DNA from 4 places in the Salinimonas marina genome. Region 3 is predicted to be linked to each of the others. Evidence: predicted binding sites of a transcription regulator. Region 3 holds the regulator's gene; each other region holds the start of a gene.
The links. The regulator FliA, encoded in region 3, starts transcription of late flagellar genes. The targets are predictions, from matches to a motif close to CTAAAGNTNNNNNNNNNNNNGCCGATA.
Positions count from the first base shown of each region.

Region 1: the regulator FliA is predicted to act here: its motif matches at 1,677-1,703, upstream of IT774_RS11770 (flagellar protein MotY).
Region 2: the regulator FliA is predicted to act here: its motif matches at 1,679-1,705, upstream of pomA (flagellar motor protein PomA).
Region 4: the regulator FliA is predicted to act here: its motif matches at 1,477-1,503, upstream of IT774_RS02500 (DUF5610 domain-containing protein).

Region 1 covers NZ_CP064795.1:2,627,292-2,630,406, forward strand. The annotation lists gene IT774_RS17785 (glycerophosphodiester phosphodiesterase family protein) at 1-349, shown strand, start outside; gene IT774_RS17790 (glycerophosphodiester phosphodiesterase family protein) at 340-774, shown strand; gene IT774_RS11770 (flagellar protein MotY) at 771-1,643, opposite strand; gene rnt (ribonuclease T) at 1,861-2,565, shown strand; gene IT774_RS11780 ((2Fe-2S)-binding protein) at 2,893-3,087, shown strand.
Region 2 covers NZ_CP064795.1:1,210,437-1,213,551, reverse strand. The annotation lists gene IT774_RS05355 (flagellar motor protein MotB) at 1-805, opposite strand, end outside; gene pomA (flagellar motor protein PomA) at 812-1,573, opposite strand; gene xseB (exodeoxyribonuclease VII small subunit) at 1,870-2,112, shown strand; gene IT774_RS05340 (farnesyl diphosphate synthase) at 2,175-3,065, shown strand; gene dxs (1-deoxy-D-xylulose-5-phosphate synthase) at 3,103-3,115, shown strand, end outside.
Region 3 covers NZ_CP064795.1:2,751,606-2,754,720, forward strand. The annotation lists gene IT774_RS12265 (chemotaxis protein CheA) at 1-31, opposite strand, end outside; gene IT774_RS12270 (protein phosphatase CheZ) at 44-793, opposite strand; gene cheY (chemotaxis response regulator CheY) at 830-1,213, opposite strand; gene IT774_RS12280 (RNA polymerase sigma factor FliA) at 1,262-1,990, opposite strand; gene IT774_RS12285 (MinD/ParA family ATP-binding protein) at 1,987-2,853, opposite strand; gene flhF (flagellar biosynthesis protein FlhF) at 2,850-3,115, opposite strand, start outside.
Region 4 covers NZ_CP064795.1:566,030-569,144, reverse strand. The annotation lists gene IT774_RS02505 (RNA recognition motif domain-containing protein) at 1-166, shown strand, start outside; gene IT774_RS02500 (DUF5610 domain-containing protein) at 211-1,446, opposite strand; gene trmA (tRNA (uridine(54)-C5)-methyltransferase TrmA) at 1,599-2,699, shown strand; gene fabR (HTH-type transcriptional repressor FabR) at 2,696-3,115, opposite strand, start outside.

The DNA.
Region 1 (3,115 bases), 120 kb from region 3:
TGTGACCAATGTTGAGCAGGTTTTTCCCGATCGTCACCGCGCCGACCAACACTTCTATGCCATCGACTTTACGCTGGCCGAACTACGTCAGTTAAGTATTCATGAACGGCATAATTCGCAGGGCGAAGCGGTATTCAGCCAGCGTTATCAGGGAGACAGTGGTGGCTTTCGCATCGCTACTCTGGTGGAGCATATTGAGCTTATTACCCAGCTGAATCGTCAGTTTGCAGTCAATATCGGGTTATATGTTGAGATTAAAGCGCCTGCATGGCACCGGCGTCAGGGTGTGGATATTTCTGACGCGGTTATAACGCTTATTCAGCATCAGGTGGCCCGGATATGTCAGTAGTACTGCAATGCTTTGATTTTGCTGAAATCCGCCGCATAAGAACAAACCTGGAGTACAAAGGGCAGCTGCTCCAGCTGGTAGGCGAAAACAGTTGGAATGAATCTGCTACCGACTATGACTGGCTGATGAGCCGTGCCGGACTGGCGCAGGTAGCTAAGGTAGCAGATGGGTTAGGTCCGTGGTTGCCGCAAATATATGAACAAACCTCTGCCAGCAATGATCTTGAAGTACCTGCATGGGTGGCGATAGCCCGGCAACACGGCTTAACAATCCATCCCTATACCTATCGTCAAGATGCTTTGCCGGATAATCTCAGCGGTCGCTCGCTGATTCATTATTTACAACATACCCTTAAAGCCGATGGTCTGTTTACCGATCAAGTGCCGGCAGTCAAAGCCCGGCTTAGTCATAGTGCAGCTGATTAGCCTTTTGACAGCCGCACCACCACCCGCCGGTTTAATGCCCGGGTATCGCTGGTAGTATTAGAGGCGATATGACGCTTTTCGCCGTGTCCGGTAATTTCGATACGGTCATCCGCCACCCCCAGTGCAGTAAGGTAGCCTTTAACCTCGCCGGCCCGTTTTTCAGAAAGCTGCTCATTGGTCCACCGGCCACCGTAGCTGTCGGTATACCCATCTAATAACACCAGCTCGAGGTTGTTGTCTTCCTTCAAATACTCACCAATCATGGTCAGCCGCTTCTGGGAATATTTGGTAAGCTCAGTACTGTTTTTTTCATAAGAAAGCACGGTATAAGCAATATCATCAAAACTGTACGGCAGCAATTGCGACACGCACTGGACAAACTCATGATAGGTGGGTCTGAAATTGCTGGCATTTAACGCCACCGCGACTTTATCATGGCGGTTATACCAATCCTGATAATACAGGGTTGGCCAAAATCCTTTTTGCAGTTCGCTGAGCATGGTCCAGGCAGCCTCTTCAGGCAAATCCCCGTGGTATTGCTTGCGTAACTGCATATTGGCAATTTTACGTGGCGCCTGGCCAGGCATCCATTTTGGCGGCACCGCGTAAACCGAAGCGACAGAAAACTTCTTTGGGAGCAGCGCCATCTGCATATCAAATTCCATATTCAGCTGCTTTGAAGCCACACTGACAAACTTAGCTTCACCGTAACCGGGGACCTTGTGACTCAGCTCACATTGCAATCTGGACTGGCCTGCCAGGATCCAGTCGGAGCTTTCCACAGTGGCAGAGTACTGACGCATTGCGCCTGTCGCGGACAGACTGCACAGAAAGCTTACCGCAATTATTAAGCCTTGCCTGAAGTTCATCTTTATACACCGTGCTACATTCTATGTTTAAGATATCGTCATTAATCAAAAAAAGTTTAGCACACATTTACATCGTTACCGGAGTTGTCAGCTATCGGCGCGCGCGAGAGCAAAGCTGGATATGCCCGGCCATTACTGAGATAATTTACCGCGGTTCGTGCTTTTAGCGGAGTTATCCGTTGAAACCGAAATTATTTTGCCTGTCTTCAGAGGAATTATGTCAGACGATAACACCACCTTATCCACGCGCTTTCGCGGTTACTTTCCCGTTGTCATTGATGTGGAAACCGCCGGCTTTAATGCTGCTACCGACGCCCTACTTGAGATAGCAGCCGTCACCCTGACCATGGATAAAGATGGCAACCTGGTGCCTGATCAAACCTTTCATGCACATGTAGAACCCTTTGAGGGCGCCAACCTTGAGCCCGCGGCACTGGAGTTTAACGGCATTGATCCCCACTGTGCATTGCGCGGAGCCGTTGATGAAACCCAGGCTATGAAAGACTTATGCAAAACCATTCGAAAAGCGCAAAAAGCGGCAGGATGTCAGCGTTCGGTGATTGTGGCGCACAACGCTACCTTCGATCAAAGCTTTGTAAATGCCGCCATTGAGCGCAGCAATATTAAACGCACTCCGTTCCACCCGTTTGTGTCATTTGACACCACCAGCCTGGCCGGTCTGGCGTTGGGTCAGACCGTGCTGGTTAAAGCATGCCGTGCTGCCGGTATTGCGTTTGACCAAAGCGAAGCCCACAGCGCGCTTTATGATACGCAACGCACCGCCGAGCTGTTTTGCTATATGGTGAATCGTTACAAAGCATTAGGAGGCTGGCCGCTGCCGGTGCCAGACAGTGATGATGACAGCAAACAAAAAAAGGCTGCCGACACCTCTGTCTCAGATACCGACAACCCACCCGCCTGAAGCCGTTGGCTAGCCGGCGGCCAGTACGGGAAGCAGCAAGCCGGTCCTGCCAGCCTGAGCGTGGCAAACAATCAAAGATTGCCGTTTTTCCCCGCTTTCCAGGCCCCGGAAGCGGAGATTTTTTTTAATGGCACTCAAGCTTAATAATTTTCTTTTCTTGCAGCTTTTAGTTAGTGATTACTCTGTCGGTATAGCCCACCGCTCAAGCGCTCAAAAATACCCCAATAATTTTTCATGCAAACGCGAATGATTTTCATCCCAATCTGTCTTGCATTGAGTGCAAATAGCAATTATTATCATTTATATAGTAATCACGAGGTTTTATTGATGTACGTATGTATGTGCTACGGCGTAACAGACAAAGCAATTATGCAGGCGGTAGAAGATCATGGTGCGGGTAATTTGCGTGAACTTCGTGAGGTCATGGAGATTGGCAGTCAGTGTGGCAAATGCATCAGTATGACGCAGCAAATCATCGATTCGACCATAATCGACGAATCCTTATTCCGCGAAGTCTGTTAATACCGCGTGTAACGGTCTTACCCCATAC
Region 2 (3,115 bases), 1.5 Mb from region 3:
CTTTACCCACCACCGACATTCGACTTTCGTCGAACCCGGGCGCCCGTCTCATCTCTTCGGCCACCGCCACCGCTCGCTGAGAGGATAAGTCCCAGTTTGAACGATAGAGTTCGTTGGCAATATGCTGACCGTCACTGTGTCCTGCAATTTCTATTTCCCCCGGCATATCCGCCAGTAAGGTACCAATTTTTTTAACAATAGGCTTAAATTGCGGCTGTAAGAATGCCGAGCCTGCTGAAAATGAGCCATTTTCACGAATCCGGATTGTCAGCTGCTGGCCAAGGCTTTCCAATTCTACAGAGCCATCCAGAATTTGTTTTTGTAGCTGTTCAGCCACTTTTTTCATCATCTCTTCCATTTCAGCATGCTCGGCACTTTGGGCCGCCGATGATGCCTGGTCGCTGGAAGTTTGCTGGGCTTGGCCACCGCGCTGATCACCGCGTTGTTTTTGGCGGCCCCCGGCATCATCCTCATCTCCGGCCTGAAATTCCAGCATCTGCTGCGTCATATCGATGGTTTGTTGCTGAATGGTTTCAATGGGAGTGGGTTCAGGTTTGCCGGGTCTGAATTCCATGGCGATGACACTGGTGCCTTTTGGAATGTCCTTCACTTCTATTTTGTTTTGCACCCCGAAGGCATATTTCATTGAACCGGCTATCTGCTTAAACTTCAGGACATCCATTTCCGAAAACGCCAACAGCAAAACAAAAAAGCACATCAACAGCGACATCAAATCTGCAAAAGTACCCATCCAGGCCGGTAAGCCTTCGGGTGGACACTTCGGACATTCTTCCTGCTGCGCCATAATGGGTTACTCCTCGTCGGCGCTGCCGCGCTTGCTGGAGGCCAGATAATTTTTCAGAATACCTTCTATGACTCTGGGGTTCTGGCCATCGGCGATGCCCACAATCCCATCTAAAATAAGCTTCTGGTTGAGTTTTTCTTCTTCAACACGATTCGTCAGTTTGGAGGCAATGGGTAAGCAGATAACGTTGGCAAAAAACGCCCCATACAGCGTGGTTAACAACGCCACGGCCATGGCCGGGCCAATGGCTTTAGGGTCATCCATGTTCGACAACATGGCGACCAGACCTATCAGAGTACCAATCATGCCCATCGCCGGCGCCACATCACCCATCCCTTTGAAAATTGAGGCGCCGAACTCGTGCCGCTCGGTCGTCATGGAAATATCTTTTGCCAGTGTTTCGCGAACCACATCAATATCGTGGCCGTCTACCAGCATGTCTACGCCCTTTTGCATAAACGGGTTGCCTATTTCGGCTTCTTCCAATGCCAAAAAGCCACCTTTTCGGGCGGCATCTGCCATTTCCACAATTTTTTCTATCAGTTCGTCAGGGGTATCAATTTTGAACATGAAGGCTTTGCCCGCCACTTTTCCAGCTCCGAAAAACTGGACAAGCGTAAACTGCGACAAAACGACAAATAATGTACCGCCAAATACAATAAGTACCGACGGAACGTCGAAGAACATGCCTAGTTCACCACCCAGGATCATAGCCATCACTATGAACCCGATACCTCCTAACATGCCTATGACGGTTGCTAAATCCACACGTAAATCCTCGTTATACGAAATCGTTGCTGGTGTTCAGTCTTGATTATTGTTTGCTTTGTAAATGCACAGCCTGTGCTGCAACTTCTTTGACGACACTTATACTATCGGCTTCGTAGTAGAATTCTATAACCAAATTACTGCTTCGCCAGTTTGTTTTTCCATAGTCAGGTATTTTTAGGTAAACTTAACCCCTCCCGATAATGTTATGCGCTGATGAACTGGACAAACCATTTGACCGGCTCAGACCTGTCGGTTAATGTGCGCCTATCTGAAACAACCGTGGATATACGATTGTGACTGACACCAAATCTGCACCGTCCTTTGAAGAAAGCTTGTCAGAACTTGAAGCGATTGTAACGCAAATGGAAAGTGGTGACCTGCCTCTTGCCGATGCCTTGCAAAAATTTGAGCGCGGGATTGCGTTATCTCGTCAAAGTCAGCAGGCCCTGGAACAGGCCGAACAAAAAGTAAAAGTATTACTCACTGAACAAGGTGAGGACAAGCTGGTTGATCTGGACGACACCCAGACCAGCTGAATCCGGTAAATATTCACCTGGCACCCTATTACGCCGCTGTGTAACCTCAAACAGGCATTGTTATGAATTTTGACGCGCTTCGTCAGCAAATAAAACAACAAACTGATGAACATCTGCTTGGGCTGATTTCACAGCTACCGGATCACGCCGAGCATTTAAAAGCGGCCATGCAACATGCCTTACTGGTAGGCGGTAAGCGCATGCGCCCGGTATTAACACATTTGGTAGGTAACAGCTTAGATATTCCGCGTCAGGATCAACTGACCATCAGCATGGCCATTGAATGTATTCATGCTTATTCGCTGGTACATGATGATTTGCCGGCCATGGATGATGACGCCCTGCGACGTGGCCAGCCGACCTGTCATATTGCTTTTGATGAAGCCACCGCCATTCTTGCCGGGGATGCGTTACAAACCCTGGCGTTTAGCATTCTGGCCGATCAGCCAATGTCAGATTATGGTGCCTCCTGTCGGGCCCAGCTGGTTTCCATACTGGCCCGGGCGTCTGGTTTTAATGGGATGTGCGGAGGTCAGGCAATAGATTTACAAACTACCGGGGAGGCCATTGATATCGCCACCCTGACCCGCCTTCATCGTCTCAAAACCGGTGCCTTATTAAGTGCCTGTGTGCAAATGATTACGATGGTAAGCGCCAACATCAGCGACTCTGATCGTCAACAGTTCATTCATTTTGCCGATATTGTGGGCCTGGCATTTCAGGTGCAGGATGATATTTTGGATGTTGAAGGCGAAGCCAGCCAAATTGGCAAACCGCAGGGCTCAGATGCTGCGCAAGGTAAAAATACCTTTCCTGCCTTATTAGGTATGGACGCTGCCAAACAAGAATTGGCAAGGCTACATCAGGAGGCGCTTCAAGCGCTCGCGACTTTGCCCTACAATACAGACTATCTGACGGCATTTACTGATCTGATGGTAAACCGCAATCATTAGTATTGCCGCCCTTTTAAAAGACATAGAATAATAATCAATGAGTTTAGATT
Region 3 (3,115 bases):
GTAAAATATCTTCGTCTAATTCAAACGACATCTGCCGGCTCCCTTAAAAACCTAAGCTGGACAAAAGATCGTCCACATCATCCTGGCCTTTCACCACGTCGTCGCGTTCTGCGGCGTTAACAATTGGCCCTTCAGCTTCGACACTACTTTTTTCTTGTTTTTTGTTTTCTGTAGCTGGCTGTTCAGTTTCCGGCTCACCAAATACCGTAAGCATGTGTACCAGACTGTCTTCAACTTCTTTAACCAGTTCGATAACCCGTCGAATTACCTGACCCGTCAAATCCTGATACCCTTGTGCCATCAGCACCTCGGTTAACAGACCGGTCAGTTTTTCTGACTCCGCAGCCGCGTTATTCAATAAGCCATCCAAGTCGCTGCATAGCACCTTAAACTCAGCGACATCAATTTGCCGCGTCATCAGCTTTTTCCATTCCGGCATAATGGTATTAATGCGCTCGGATAAGCTTTCAGCGATAGGCATGCTGGCTTCCACCGCATCCATGGTGGTATTCGCAGCTTTTTCGGTTTCTTCGATAACGTAGGTCAGACGGGTTTGCGCGTCGGGGATATCATCATTGGCTAAGCCCACAATACGCTCATCCAGCTGGAAGCTGTTGAGCGCATCGTGCAACTGGCGGGTTAATTTTCCCACTTCGGCAAAAAGTTCGATAGACTCTTTGGTAGAAATGGCTTCCAAAAGCTCGCGGGCGGCGACATTGTCACCTTGCTCAAGATGCACCACAAGTTGCCGGGCTTCTTCCAACGAGATAGGAACATTGACATTCGTTGTCATCCAGTATTCCTTTTTAATACCGTAAGAGCGTCGGGATTAACCTAAGCGTTCAAAGATCTTATCTAATTTTTCTTTTAGCGTGGCAGCGGTAAAGGGCTTCACCACATAGCCATTTACACCAGCCTGCGCTGCTGCCACGATTTGTTCTTTTTTTGCTTCGGCTGTGACCATCAAGACCGGCAGATGTTTTAGTCTGCCATCCGCACGGATGTTCTTGAGCAGGTCAATACCCTGCATGCCAGGCATGTTCCAGTCGGTTACCACGAAGTCGAAATCACCTTGCTGAAGCATGGGTAATGCTGTGTTGCCATCATCTGCTTCCTGGATGTTAGAAAACCCTAAATCCTTTAACAGGTTCTTTATGATTCGTCTCATAGTAGAAAAGTCATCTACCACAAGAATTTTCATACTTTTATCCAAAATGGCCTCCACCGGGGATTAAATATTGTTGTTGTGTTTGTTGTTGTATTAGCTATCGGCACGCCAGCTTTGCATTTTAGCTTTTAATTTCAGCATTGCCTGGCTATGAATCTGGCTGATCCTGGATTCACTGACATCCAGCACTTCGCCTATTTCGCGTAAGTTTAATTCTTCATCATAATAAAGAGACAGCACAATCGCTTCACGTTCAGGCAAGGTCGTAATAGCATGCGCCAACGCCTTCTGAAACGCGCCCTGCATCAAATCTTCCAAAGGCGAGTCATTACCCTGATTGACTTCAGTGGTGATCACATCTTCGGACACGCCTAAATCTTCAATTCCCACCAGCTTACCGGCGTTGACCTCATTGAGCATCTGATGATAGCTATCAAGGCTGACATCGAGCTTGGCGGCGATCTGGACATCACGCGCATCGCGCCCGGTTTCTTTTTCAACCTGGGCAATCGCTTCAGTGATCGCACGACTGTTTTTGTGTACTGAACGTGGGGTCCAGTCACCTTTTCGAATCTCATCAAGCATGGCTCCGCGGATACGAATACCGGCGAATGTCTCAAAGCTGGCGCCTTTCGACCCATCGAAATTTTTTGCTGCTTCCAACAACCCAATCATACCGGCCTGAATCAGATCATCCACCAGCACACTGGCAGGTAACCGGGCCATCAAATGATGGGCAATTCGCTTAACCAGTGAAGCATGACGCTCTACCAGTTGCGTTTTACTGGATTGCTGTTGGTAGGCAGCGGCTTTGCTATTCAACGTTGCGTTCCTGTTGCTTTATGCGAAACCAGTTGCTCGATGAAAAATTCCAGATGGCCGCCTGGCTGATTCGGGATCGGCCAACGCATGGCTTTGGTCGCCAGCTGTGAAATAGCCACGGCGGCGGGTGAGCCGGGGTACGCATCCACAATAGAAGTTTGTTTGCGTACCGCCCGACGAATATTTTCATCGAAGGGGACGGTGGCGACCAGCTCCAGCGCGACATCCAGGAAGCGTCCGGTAACTTTGGACAACTTACTGAATAGCTCATGGCCTTCGCGGGTGTCGCGCACCATATTCGCCACGATTTTAAATCGGAAAACCCCATGTTCGCGGTTCAGAATTTTAATCAGGGCGTAAGCATCGGTCAGGGAGGTGGGCTCATCGCACACCACCACCATGATATCCTGAGCTGCTTTGGAGAAGCTCAGCACCATATCTGAGATGCCCGCTGCGGTATCCACAATCAATACATCGACCTGCGAACGTAATTCGCTAAAGGCCCGAATAAGGCCGGCATGTTCGATGGAAGACAACTCGGTCATGGATTGCGTACCCGACGTAGCCGGCGCAATCTTGATACCGTGAGGGCCGGTGACCAGTACTTCATCTAACGTACATTCACCAGAAAGCACATGCGAAAGATTGCGCTCCACACGCAGCCCCAACATGACATCCACATTCGCTAACCCCAGGTCCGCGTCTAACACCATGACGCGCTTGCCCTGCTTGGCCATTGAGATGGCTGTGTTGAGCGTAATGTTGGTCTTCCCTACACCACCTTTACCACCGGTAACGGCGATAACTTTGATTAATTGTGACTGATTCATCTTTCGTAAGCTACTCGCTTGATCTTCAATCATACTGCCTGTGCTGAGTTAACAAGGTTACTAGGGTTAGTATGATTCAAACCGTACTTTTTATAAAGCTTTGCCGCAACCGATACTAAAGATTTTGCGTCAGCGACCTTTATATCTTCAGGCACTTGCTGACCATCGGTAACATAGCTGACTGGCAAACTGTGTTCTATGGCTACGCTGAGCACTTCGCCCAGACTGTAACATTCATCTAGCTTGGTAAAGATGCACCCATCCAGCTTCACCGCATCATAGGCATTTATAATAC
Region 4 (3,115 bases), 1.6 Mb from region 3:
CGTACGACTTATGAAAGATCGTCGTACCGGCAAACGCAAAGGGTATGGATTTATTGAGGTGGTTACCACCGATGTTGATAAAGCCATTACCGAACTGAACGACAAAATCTTTTTGGAACGAACCTTAAAGGTTCGTCCCGCCAAAGAAAAAGGCGACGAAGAATAGCAATGATAAAACCTGGGTCCTCCCAGGTTTTTTTTAACCGGAGATTAATCGGCTTCTACGGCCTGAATTATCTTTTGATTAAACTGATTAAAGCGGTTGATGGCACTGATAAGATCCGGCACATGCACATCGTGCATGTGATTGATGATCCCCTGGACCAGATTACTGAATTCCTTTTCACCCGCCAAGGTTGCTTTAGCCTGCTCCTGAGTGCTCAATGCCTTTTCCACATACTCTGCTATGGCCGCGTTTTGATGGGCATTGTCAGGTTTTTCTGTGAGTTCCTGCACACTTCCATAGGCTTTAGCCATACTTGAACTTTGCGACTGAGTTAATTTAAGAGCAAAGCCTGCCAGCGACGCTTTGTCAAACTCCAGATTTTGAGCCTGCTCGAAGGCTTTGTCGATGTCACCGTCAAAGAACAACTCGGTCAGCTCCGTAGTACTGTTAATAAGCTGAGTGATGCTTTTAAGTTCCTGCTCATTTAAATCACCGTCTACCGAAAAGCTGAAGTGACTGGTGGTTTGCCACTGTACATTGGTGTAGGAACCGCTATTCACAGCACCCACGGTATTGTCGGTAGTACCGGAGTCTGTATATTGTCCGCCTTGCTGGTAGTCGTACCGCTCATAGCTGGCCCGCCGGGTATCGCCGAACCGTATCGATACTTCATCGCCCTCACGGGTCCGAATCACCAAATCGCCGCTGCGCTGTTGCTGTTGCGATAACGCCATCGCGTTAACCTGTAAGTTACTCAGCGGGTTGGCACCTAACACTTCTTCTTCCAGGGTCCCCATCTGCTCGCCGATTAACGCCTCACTTTTGTTTATACCCAGATTTATATCGTCATTCAGCCATTGGCCCAAATCCTGACGAGCCATTGCAATCCCTTTAGCAACGCCTTCTCGCGCTTGTCCAAATAAGTTCTGCAGCTTTTCATCAGGTGCGCCACCAGCCGCGGCCCCTCGGATGACCCCGCCAACAAAGCCCATGACATTGCGGGCTACTTTTTCAAAGTCGAACATGCTGGTTTCTTCCGGCAGGGGATCGGGCTTGCCAGGACGCTGGCCATCCACCACCAGATTTGCCGCCATCGACTGACTGACGACTTTGTAACTTACCCGATTCTGGGACGCGGTCATCGTGACCGAGGTTTCCTGCTGGCTGAATTGAGCGGCCTGCTGCAACCCCTGTTCCTGCAACTGCTTTCTGTGTGTCTTCACCGGATCTGAAATGGTCTTAGGGTCGGCGACAGTATTATTAAACTTATCTACATTCATGGCTAGGTCCTCACTCCTCTCACCTTTTGTTATCGGCCGCCTTACGTCATTGTTTAATTTTAGTACAATTCATTTTATAAAAGCCGTTGCAGTGCGTATAAAAGCCTCTACAATTCGGCTCCTTTATTTTTCTGGCAGTTGGGAGAACACGCATGGCTGAGACCGGTAGTCGCGAACAGTACACGATTGAATTACAGCAAAAGCACGACCGCTTACAATCCCTGTTGGGCCCGTTCAATGCGCCTGACATTGAAGTTTATGCTTCGCCGCACGAACACTATCGGGTACGTGCTGAATTCAGAGTGTGGCATGAGGGTGATGATTTATACCACATCATGTTTGATCCCCAGACCAAAGACAAATATCGGGTTGATCAATTCCCTGCGGCCAGCCAAACCATTAATGCCGCGATGCAAAAGGTGATGGCCCTGCTTAAAGATAATCCGGTGATGCGCCGCAAATTGTTTCAAATAGATTATCTGAGTGGGCTGAGTGATGAGCTGGTGATCAGTTTGCTTTATCACAAACCGTTAGATGACGAGTGGCGGCAGGCTGCGACTCAATTGCAGCAAGCACTCAGCCAATATTTCACAGTCAATTTAATTGGTCGTGCCCGAAAACAAAAAGAAGTGATTGGTAATGATTTTATAATCGAACAATTGCCGGTTAATAACCGCACTTATGAATTTAAACATATCGAAAACAGTTTTACCCAGCCCAATGCCCGGGTGAATTGCGAGATGCTTGAATGGGCATTGAAGGTATGCGGCGCGCCCGAGCGTGACTTACTGGAGCTTTACTGCGGCGCGGGCAACTTTTCTCTGCCTATGGCCAGTCAATTCCGCAAAGTGATCGGTACCGAAATTGCCAAACCATCGGTAGCCGCTGCGCAGTTTAATATTGCCCGCAATAATATTGAGAATGTCGATATTGTGCGCTTGGCCGCAGAGGACTTTACCGCGGCGATGCGCGGCGAACGGGAGTTTACGCGCCTGGAAGGCATCAATCTGAGTGAGTATGACTTTGCCACTGTGCTGGTCGACCCGCCCCGGGCCGGTCTGGATGACGAATCGCTAAAAATGATTCAGGAGTATGAAGAAATTGTGTATATCTCGTGCAATCCGGAGACCTTAAGCCAGAATCTGACGCGTTTGTGCGAAACCCATACTATCGAAGCGGCCGCGCTGTTTGATCAGTTTCCGTTTACTCATCACATTGAAACCGGGGTTAAATTGGTGCGAAAACCAGCTTAAACCGTTTTTGAACCGGCCGGGGCGGCTTCCGGCCGGGCCTTATTCTGTGCCACCCGCTCTGCGTAAGCCGCCGCGCCAAGCTGCACAAACCGCAGCTGCGCCTTTACCCGCCGCCCGATTTCACTGCGCATTGAGGGCTCTGCCTCTAAGGTCTCAGCCCCTGCACTGAAGACCAACCTTACCATTGCTTCGGCCTGTAAACTTGCCACCCCATGATCAATAGCCTGACGTTCGACAATATAATCAGCCAGCTCTTCTACAAAATGTTGGATTTCACGCAAAACTGCCATGCGATAGGCTGCAGAGGTGCCGGTATGTTCACGCAATAACAATCGAAACACATTGGCATTATCACAAATAAACTCAATAAAGGTATCCACTGAGGTATCGATAACCCCACCCCCAGAGTCAATCCG